2 regions of the Sinomonas flava genome follow, and region 1 is predicted to be linked to the other one. Evidence: riboswitches for the same ligand, from Rfam matches in the RefSeq annotation. Region 1 holds a riboswitch; the other holds the start of a gene.
What was found. A riboswitch is a leader RNA that binds a small molecule or an ion and turns the genes downstream of it on or off. The one in region 1 is predicted to bind cyclic di-AMP.

Region 1 (4,405 bases):
CTACGGGCCGCGGCGGGCGGAGCCGGCACCTGCCAGCTCCCACTCCGGCAGCGGCTAGATGGAGTACTCGGGCGCGGCCCAGACGATGACCTCGGGGTGCTCGTAGAACCGGTAGCCCTGCCCGCGCACGGTGCGGACCGTGTTCGCCAGACGGCCGAGCTTGGACCGCAGGCGGCGGATGTGCACGTCGATCGTGCGCTCGTTCGGGATCTCCTCGGCGTTCTTCCAGAGGCCCTCGAGCAGCTCGTCACGGCTCACGGTCCGCGTCCCGTTCTCCACGAGGTAGTTCAGGAGCTCGAACTCCTTGAACGTCAGGTTCAGGGTCTCGCCGTCGAGGTGGACCTCGCGGCGGGCGAGGTCGATGAGGACGCCGGCCGGGCGGGCGTCCGACTGCGGGGCCGGACGGGGCTCGGGGCGCTGCTGGCGGGCCGCGATGGTCGGGTCGCCGAAGGTGGACCGCACGACGTCGAGCGAGGAGCCGGGCGCGGAGGCTGGCGCCACCGCGACCGCCGCGTAGCTCTCGACGCCCTCGACGAGGTTCTGCGCGTACGCACGGATCTCCTGGGCGATGCGCGCGATCGAGGTGCCGGCCGCGGCGGCCTGCTGCTCGGACAGGCCCACGTAGAGGACGAAGCCGTGCGCGACGTTGTCCGGGGTGACCGCCCGCACCGGCTCAGGCCCGGCGGGGACGACCGCGGTGGGGGCGGTGATCGGGGCGTAGTCCTCGGCCAGGGAGCGGAAGGGCTGGGCGGGCCGCAGCCCCTGCTGGGCTGCGGGGTGGGCCGGAGCATCAGCCTGGCCGGGGAAGCGCGAGCCGAACGGCTGCCGGTGGCCCGGCTGGGACTTCTGGGCGTTGCGGACAGAGATGTGGACGTAGCCGGAAGCAACAGACATGGATCAGACCTCGAGAGAACTAGCCGTGAAGGCTTCGAATGCGGAGCAGATCGCCCGCGTGGGAAGGTGCTGCCCGACGCTGGGCGGAGGAACGACTGGGGCTAAACGCTGGGGTGGTGCAGTCAGCTCGACATTCGACAACAGCACGGCTCGAGGCTGGCTGGTGAGCCAGCGAGGGCTACTGCGGCTGCAGGTGCTGTTGAGTCTTTGTTCACACTGAGAGTGTGCGGCGTAACAATGCCTACAGGCAAGTAACAATGCCATTTTCATCTCACATGGTGAGATAAGCGAGGCCTTTGTGATCAGCATCACGATTCGGCGCAGGCCTGTTATGAATCAAGATTTTCACAGTTTCGGGGAATAGCCGTGTTCTCATCGAAGGATCTTCGACGAAAGGACGTCTCCCGTTCATCTTTTGTTGAACTAGCCCGAGTCTCACAATGTGGACGGTTGTGGACGTGTGCCGGAGCCCCGGCTCCGTCAGGTAGACAACCGACCCTTCGGTCAGCTAATGCCGACACAGAATCTGCCGTTATCCAAATGTGACAATGGCGGAAGCTTCCCGTACGGTATATGGGTGCCCGCAGAACGGCGGGTGCCCACGGGACCCGCTCGCCGAACTCTGCCGGCGGCCCGTTGCGTTCAGTGCAAGGCAGAGACGGAGGACCCACTTGGCGGCCGCGCCCGCTCTCCCGAGCGGAGGTGCGCCCTTGGGGTGAAGCCCATGCCCATCGGCAGGGCCGGATGGCTCGCATCCGAACCCGACAGCTAACTTCGCAGGCGCCAACGAGAGGCCCATCCGCTTTGAGCAAGTCCCCCTTCCGCGCTGCCCCGCGCCCTCATGGCCGCCGCCGCGCCTTCGACCACTCCTCCCCCCTCGCCCGCATTGCCGCGTCCTCGGGCGCCAAGTCCGGCAGCGCCTTCGACAAGCTCGGCCACCGCAGCGCCGTCGTCGCACTGTCCCTCGGCCTGCTCGCGGTCGCCGGAGGCGGCGCGGCAGCCACGGCCAACGTGAACGGCCTGGCCCGCACCTCGTCTGTCGAGGCCAGCATTCCCGAAGCCTCGGGCGATTCGATCGCCCAGTCGATCGCCGCCAGCCCCACCGAGCAGGCGGCCCTCCGTGCTGACGCCGCTGCTTCCAAGGCCGCGGCCGAGCAGGCCGCTGCGGACAAGGCGGCTGCCGAGAAGGCCGCCGCGGACCAGGCTGCCGCTGCCAAGGCTGCCGCCGACCAGGCATCGGCGGACCAGGCTGCCGCTGCCAAGGCTGCCGCCGACAAGGCTGCCGCTGACAAGGCAGCAGCGGACAAGGCGGCCGCCGCGCTCGCCGCCCAGCCCGTCGATGACCCCGCGGGCGCCAAGGCGTACGCCGCGAGCCGCCTCGCCGCCTTCGGCTGGGGCCAGGACCAGATGAGCGCCCTCGAGACCCTCTGGACCAAGGAGTCGGGCTGGAGGACCACCGCGACCAACGCCTCGAGCGGCGCGTACGGCATCGTCCAGTCGCTCCCGGGCTCGAAGATGGCGAGCGTCGGCGCCGACTGGCAGACAAACTACCGCACCCAGATCGACTGGGGCCTGAACTACATCAAGTCCCGGTACGGCTCCCCCGCCAACGCCCTCGCCTTCCACCTCGCCAACAACTGGTACTGATCACCAGCTGGCAGTGACCGGCCGCCCGAACGGCGGCCGCAGGGGGACGACGCACGACGGCGCCGCCCACCTCCCCGCGAGGCGGGCGCCGCCGTCGTGCTCGGCAGGACGCCCGGGGGTCAGCTGCTCGAGCCGGTGGTCCCGCCCGGGGCTGAACCGGCGACGCCTGAACCGCTGGAGCCTGAACCGCTGGAGCCCGATCCGCCTTGGGTTGTGGCATCCGGTGCCGAGGTCGCGCTCACGGTGAGCGCCGAGAGTCCGTCCTTGAGGGCCGTGATGCCCACAGTCTGGCCGGCGGCGAGGCTCGACGACGACCCGGACGATGCGCCTGACTGGGACCCCCGCTGGCTGCGGCCCGCCGTCCGGCTCAGGTACTCGGTCTGGGCGGTCAGTGCGTAGGTCTGCTGGAACCCGTCGGCGCTCTTCACGGTCACGGATCCCGACGACACCGCAGTGATGGTGCCGGTCTGCATGACCATCGTCACGTTCTGGCTGTCCCGCAGCACGGCGTACTCGCCGTGCAGCACCTGTCCCATGGTGCCGGCGCTCATGCCGGCGGGGCCGAAGCCGTCCGGCGCCGCACCGTCCTGAGCACTGCCGTCCTGGCCGAAGCGGGACTGGCCCCCCGTGCCGGGCTGACCGCCCGCACCCGGCTGGCCCACGCCGCCCTGCGCGCTTCCTGCGCCGCTGGTGGAGCCGGTCGCCGCATACACGGCGGCCCCGGCACCCGCCGCGAGCACGACGGCGATGCCGGCTGCGGCAGCCCCCTTCTGGGTCCGGGACATCCGGCGCCGGCCCGGCCCCTGGGGAGGAGCGGCGCCCCAGCCGGCCGCGGGCTGGCCCTGCTGCGGGGCCGGGGCACCCCATCCGGCGGCGGGCTGGGCGCCCTGCTGCCACGCGGCGTCGTGCGTCCCTGCCGGCACGCTCGGCTCGACGGAGGGCCGCGCCTGCTGGCCCGGCCGGTTCGGGTTCTGGCCTGACTGGGTGGGGCCGGGTTCGTGGGGCCGCTGCTGGTCTTCGCCGGACATTGAATCCTCCTGGGGTCGTGGTGTCCTGCTCCCAAGAGTTCGTTCCGTCCCTGTGGCGACGCTGTGCCGCCCTGCAGGACTGGCTGTGACCGGGGATAGTCTGGTCAGCGCGGGCCTCCACAGCTCGCTCAAAGCTGAGGCTCAGGCTGGGACTAAACCGTCACGGGAGGCTGGAACCATGGCAAGCCCCTTCTCCGTCAACAATCTGCCCGCCCTCACACACCCCGACGGGACCCCGATCCGCGCCCTCGTGGTGGACGACGAGCCGAGCCTCGCGGACCTCATGAGCATGGGGCTGCGCATGGCCGGCTGGAGCGTGCAGATCGCCGGGGACGGGCCCTCAGCTGTCGCCGCCGCGCGGGACTTCCGCCCGGACGTGCTGGTACTGGACGTCATGATGCCCGGCTTCGACGGCGTCGAGGTGCTCGGCCGGATCCGCCAGTTCATGCCGGAGGTCCCCGCGCTGTTCCTGACCGCGAAGGACGCGGTCGAGGACAGGATCACGGGCCTCGCCGCGGGCGGGGACGACTATGTGACGAAGCCGTTCAGCATGGAGGAGGTCATGCTCCGCCTGCACCGCCTCGTGCAGCGCTCGGGCGTCGCGGCGCAGGACGACGCCGAGCTCGTGGTCGGAGACCTCGTCCTGAACACGGACACGCGCGAGGTGACCCGCGGCGGCGAGGACATCCAGCTCACCGCCACCCAGTTCGAACTCCTGCGCTACCTGATGGAGAACCCCAAGCGAGTCATCAGCAAGGCCCAGATCCTCGACCGGGTGTGGCAGTACGACTTCGGCGGCCAGGCGAACATCGTCGAGCTGTACATCTCCTACCTGC
Region 2 (4,405 bases), on a different contig from region 1:
TGATTAGACGAACAGACGGCATGCGGCGCCCCAACCGTCGGCCGAAGTTCACCCGCGCGTCATGTGCTGGCCGACGGCGGATTAAACCCTCAGGCGCCCCATTCCTCGCGGTATGGGGCGCCTGAGGCGCGCGTTCCCGGGGCCGTTCGCAGTGCCCGGGAGTGCGGTGTCGTGTGGGTCAGCCGCCGACGCGGATGAAGACCGGGCCGGAGCCCACGTTCACGCTGAACAGCGCGGTGGTGCCGCCGTTCCAGCCGCCGTGGACGGCCATGCCGTTGCCGACGTACACGGCGATGTGGGCCAGGCCCATGCCGCCGTTGGCGTAGTAGGCGAGGTCGCCGGGCTGGGCCTCGGCGGCGCTGACCGTGCGGCCGAGGGAGAGGTAGCCGGCCGGCCAGCCGTGGTAGTGGATGCCGACGGCGGCCAGCGAGTTGGTCACGAGCATCGTGCAGTCCTGGGCGACACCCAGCTGGGCGTACGCGGCGGCGGCGATGGCGGCACCCTGGCCGCTCGCGGCGGCGGGGGCCGGGGCGGGGGCCTGCACCGCGGTGCTGGCCGCGGCCTGCACCTTGGCGGGAGCCGGAGCCGGGGCCTGCGGGGCAGCCTGGGCGACGGGGGCCGGGGCCGGCTTCTCGACGACCGGGGCGGCGACGGACTCGACGGCGGGACGCTCGAAGGTGACGGCGGCCGTCGTCTCGGCCGAGATCGGCGCCTGGACGGCGCTCTCGACCTCGAGGGCAACCGGGGCCGACGCCTCGCGCTGGGACGAGACCTCAGCAGCGTTGGCGGCGACGCCGCTGGTCAGGACGAGGCCGCTGGCAGCCGCGATGACGGCGGCCTGACGTCCGACACCGCCGGCGTTCTCGGTGACAGCCTTGGCGATGATGGCAAGGGAGGAGGTGTTGTCGGCGCGGTGGCGCCCGATTCCTGCACGGGTGGTCATACGGGTGAGTTCTCTCTCTCGTGTCCCTCAGGCCGCAGGGGGACGGCCCTCGGAGGGCGCCGCAGCGGGGGTCACCGCCGCGCCCGGAAGTGGATGGTTCTCAGCTGAGGGTGTAGAAGACGGACGAGCCGGTCGCGGCCACGGCGTGCAGCAGCGTGCCCTGCGAGGGGTTGAGCGCGCTGATCATCATCCCGTTGCCGACGTAGATGCCAACATGGGCGCCGCCGTTCTGGACCACGAGGTCACCGGGGGCCGGAGTGGCGGTCTGGCGCATGATGCTCCATGCCTGGACACGCGGGATGCTGATGCCTGCCTGGGCGTAGACCCACTGGGTGAAACCCGAGCAGTCCCAGCCAGCAGGGGTGTTGCCGCCCCAGACGTAGGGGTGGCCGATGCCCGTGTAGGCGATCGCCGCGAGGCTCGAGCCGGCGGCGTTCACGGTGGCGTCCACAGCGGGCGACGACTTCGTCGCGACCGCGGCCTGCGCGGTAGCGGTCTGCGTCTGCGCGGCCGGAGCGGTGGACTGGGTCTTGACGGGCTCGACGACGGGCGCGGCGACCGACTCAACGGCGGGGCGCTCGAAGGAGACCTGGGCATCGGTGGACGCGACGACGCTCGGCACAGCAGTGCTGGCCACGTCGGAGAGGGCGGAAGCCTCGCGCTGGGCTTCTGCAGCCTGCGCGGGGAGCCCGGCGCTGATGATCAGGCCGGACGCCGCGGCGATGACGGCCGCCTGGCGGCCGATGGTGCCTGCATTGTCGGACACTGCCTGCGCGACAGCCTCGAGCGGACGGGTGCGGACCGGTACGGCGCGATGGCGCGCAGTCATGGTGCGTGACGACACAGAAGTAGCCTCTCCCAGTGCCTACGAGGTGAGCTGTCGGGTTCGGATTGGAAGTATCCGGCCTCCCGGCTCGCGCCGGGCTGCTTAACCCCAAGGCCCTCCCTGAGGAGGACCAAAAGTGGTTCCCCCGCCTCTGCCAAGCGGTGTGTGCGAACGGCTTCGGAGAGTGGCAGAGCTAGGCATTCCCTCCGAATGTTCCAACTTGGTAGGAGCTGGAACAGGAACGACCCTACAGGACACCGGACCATATGTCACATTCGGATCACGGTGTGTTTATCGAGGGTCACGAAAAGGACACGACGAAGGGCGCGCGCCCGAAAGCACGCGCCCTGGAGGGCAGGAGAGGGCCGCTAACGCGGCTCAGAGCCAGCCGTTGGGGTCGACGACGTCGCCGTTGACCATCACCTCGAAGTGGAGGTGGCATCCGGTGGAGGCACCGGTCGTGCCGCTGAGGGCGATGAGCGCCCCGCGGTCCACCTTCTGGCCCACCGAGACCGAGAACGAGGAGAGGTGGTTGTAGGTGGTCTCGAGCCCGTTGCCGTGGTCGATCACGACCCGGTTCCCGCCGCCGTAGGGGTGCCATCCGGCGAAGGTCACGGTTCCGCCGGCGGCTGCCTTGACGGCGGTCCCGCACTGGGCCGCGAAGTCCTGCCCGCGGTGGAACTCGCCGGCCCACCCGCTGATGGGGCTCACGCGGTAGCCGAACGGTGAGGACTTCACCATGGAGTCCAGGGGGGCGCCGAGGGAGTGCTGGGCCTGGGCGGGAGTGACACCCTTGGCGGACTCGGCCGTGAGCATCTGCTGGAGCTGGCCGTCGGGGTTGAGCGCGCTGCCCACGGAGGCCCGGCTGAAGGCGACGGGGGCGTCCTCGGGCGCCGTGACCTCAGGCAGGACGGCCGTGTCGACGACCTGGGAAGCCTTCGAGGCGGCGCCGGCCTCGATGGCACCGGTGGCGGTGGGGACCGTCACGGTCAGGACAAGGCCCGTCGCGGCGAGCGCGACCCCGGCCTTCTGCCCGACCCCGGCAACCGAGGCGATCTCGGCGAGCTGGCGGACGGGGCTCTGGCGCTCGGCGGCGCGGCGGCCGCGCCTACTGGCGTCCCGCGGGCGGAGGCCCGCGGCATGGTCGACATCAGCGAACGACGGCGACTGGGCGCGACGTCGACCGCGGACAGCTTGCTGGCTCAAGCGAATTCCCTCTCTCGTCAAGCGCCTGCGAAGTTAGCTGTCGGGTTCGAGCCAGAGAGTCCGGACTCGGCCCAGCCGCACGGGTCTGGGCACACGGGTATCCACGGATGGATCCTGCATGCCAGTGTCCCGAGCGTGCTGCGGGCTTCACCCCAAGGCGGCCTCGGCCGCCGCTGGTGGTTCCCCCGCCTCTGCCTTGGATTGCTGCATCCCGGTCCGCTGGCAGAGCTCGGCGTGCGGCTGGGATCACGCCGAAGTCTCGGCGCTTGTCTTCCAGCATAGAGGAACTCAAACCCGATGTAACGCTTTCGTGACCTTTAGTGAGAGGAAGCTCACACGGAATTGGCGTCGAACGGTTTACTCCACCGAGTAGAGGTTTTGTCCTCTTGTGTGAGGCCTTGTGCGACTCCCCAGTAACTACGCGGCTGGCGGGCCAGCTATGCCACCGAGACGAAGACGTGTGCCGCAACCTCGAGCGGCAGTTCCAGCGCGCCGTCGACCATTGCCACGCGCACCGAGATGTAGTCCCCCACCCGCTCGAGGGCGACCTTGGCGCCCGGACGGATGCCGCCCTCGTCGAGCTGGGCCAGCAGCTCCGGGTCCACCTGGATGGGCTCGGCGAGCCGGCTCACCACCACCCGGGAACCCGGGGCATAGGTGTCCATCGCCTCCACGAGCGTGACGACGCCGTCGGCGAACCCTTCAGAAGGGGTGCCGCCCAGTGCCTCGAGGCCGGGAATGGGGTTCCCGTAGGGCGACTCGGTGGGCCGCCCGAGCAGTTCGTAGAGCCGGCGCTCGACACGCTCGCTCATGACGTGCTCCCAGCGGCACGCCTCGTCATGGACGTAGGGCCAGTCCAGCCCGATCACGTCGGAGAGGAGGCGCTCCGCGAGCCGGTGCTTGCGCATGACCTCGACCGCCCGCCTGCGGCCGTCGAGGGTCAGCTGCAAGTGCCGGTCGCCCGAGACGACCACGAGGCCGTCCCGCTCCATGCGGGCCACGGTCTGGGAGACGGTGGGGCCGGAGTGGCGGAGCCGCTCGGCGATGCGCGCGCGCAGTGGGGTAATGCCCTCCTCCTCGAGTTCGAGGATGGTGCGCAGGTACATCTCGGTGGTGTCGATGAGGTCGGACATGCGGTGCTTCGAGCTCCTCGGGCGGTGGGGCGGTGCGGACGGCGTCGCTGCCGCAATTCTAGCTTATTTTGAACCGCTCAGATTAGACGGGGACTCCCGGGCGCAATGGTTCGCGACACCAATGCCGGTGCGGCAGACTTGACCCGGGGCGAAGGGCACGGCCTCCGCCTCCACCCTGACCCACAAGGAGGCTTCACCGTGGCCGAATCCAGCCAGCTTCAGATCCCCGCCGAACTCCTGCCTTCCGATGGACGCTTCGGAGCAGGTCCATCCAAGGTCCGCCGAGAGCAGGTCGAC

Region 2: it holds a riboswitch for cyclic di-AMP, as region 1 does, so the genes downstream of both, ABD298_RS15470 (C40 family peptidase) here and ABD298_RS16830 (aggregation-promoting factor C-terminal-like domain-containing protein) in region 1, are expected to answer to the same signal.

Annotation. Positions count from the first base shown of each region.
Region 1 covers NZ_BAAAQW010000012.1:104,843-109,247, forward strand. The annotation lists gene ABD298_RS16825 (winged helix-turn-helix domain-containing protein) at 55-894, opposite strand; cyclic di-AMP (ydaO/yuaA leader) riboswitch at 1,498-1,692, shown strand; gene ABD298_RS16830 (aggregation-promoting factor C-terminal-like domain-containing protein) at 1,699-2,541, shown strand; gene ABD298_RS16835 (hypothetical protein) at 2,661-3,569, opposite strand; gene ABD298_RS16840 (response regulator transcription factor) at 3,748-4,405, shown strand, end outside.
Region 2 covers NZ_BAAAQW010000010.1:82,388-86,792, reverse strand. The annotation lists gene ABD298_RS15475 (NlpC/P60 family protein) at 179-943, opposite strand; gene ABD298_RS15470 (C40 family peptidase) at 1,044-1,772, opposite strand; cyclic di-AMP (ydaO/yuaA leader) riboswitch at 1,792-1,956, opposite strand; gene ABD298_RS15465 (M23 family metallopeptidase) at 2,148-2,975, opposite strand; cyclic di-AMP (ydaO/yuaA leader) riboswitch at 2,982-3,194, opposite strand; gene ABD298_RS15460 (iron-dependent transcriptional repressor DtxR) at 3,413-4,108, opposite strand; gene serC (phosphoserine transaminase) at 4,307-4,405, shown strand, end outside.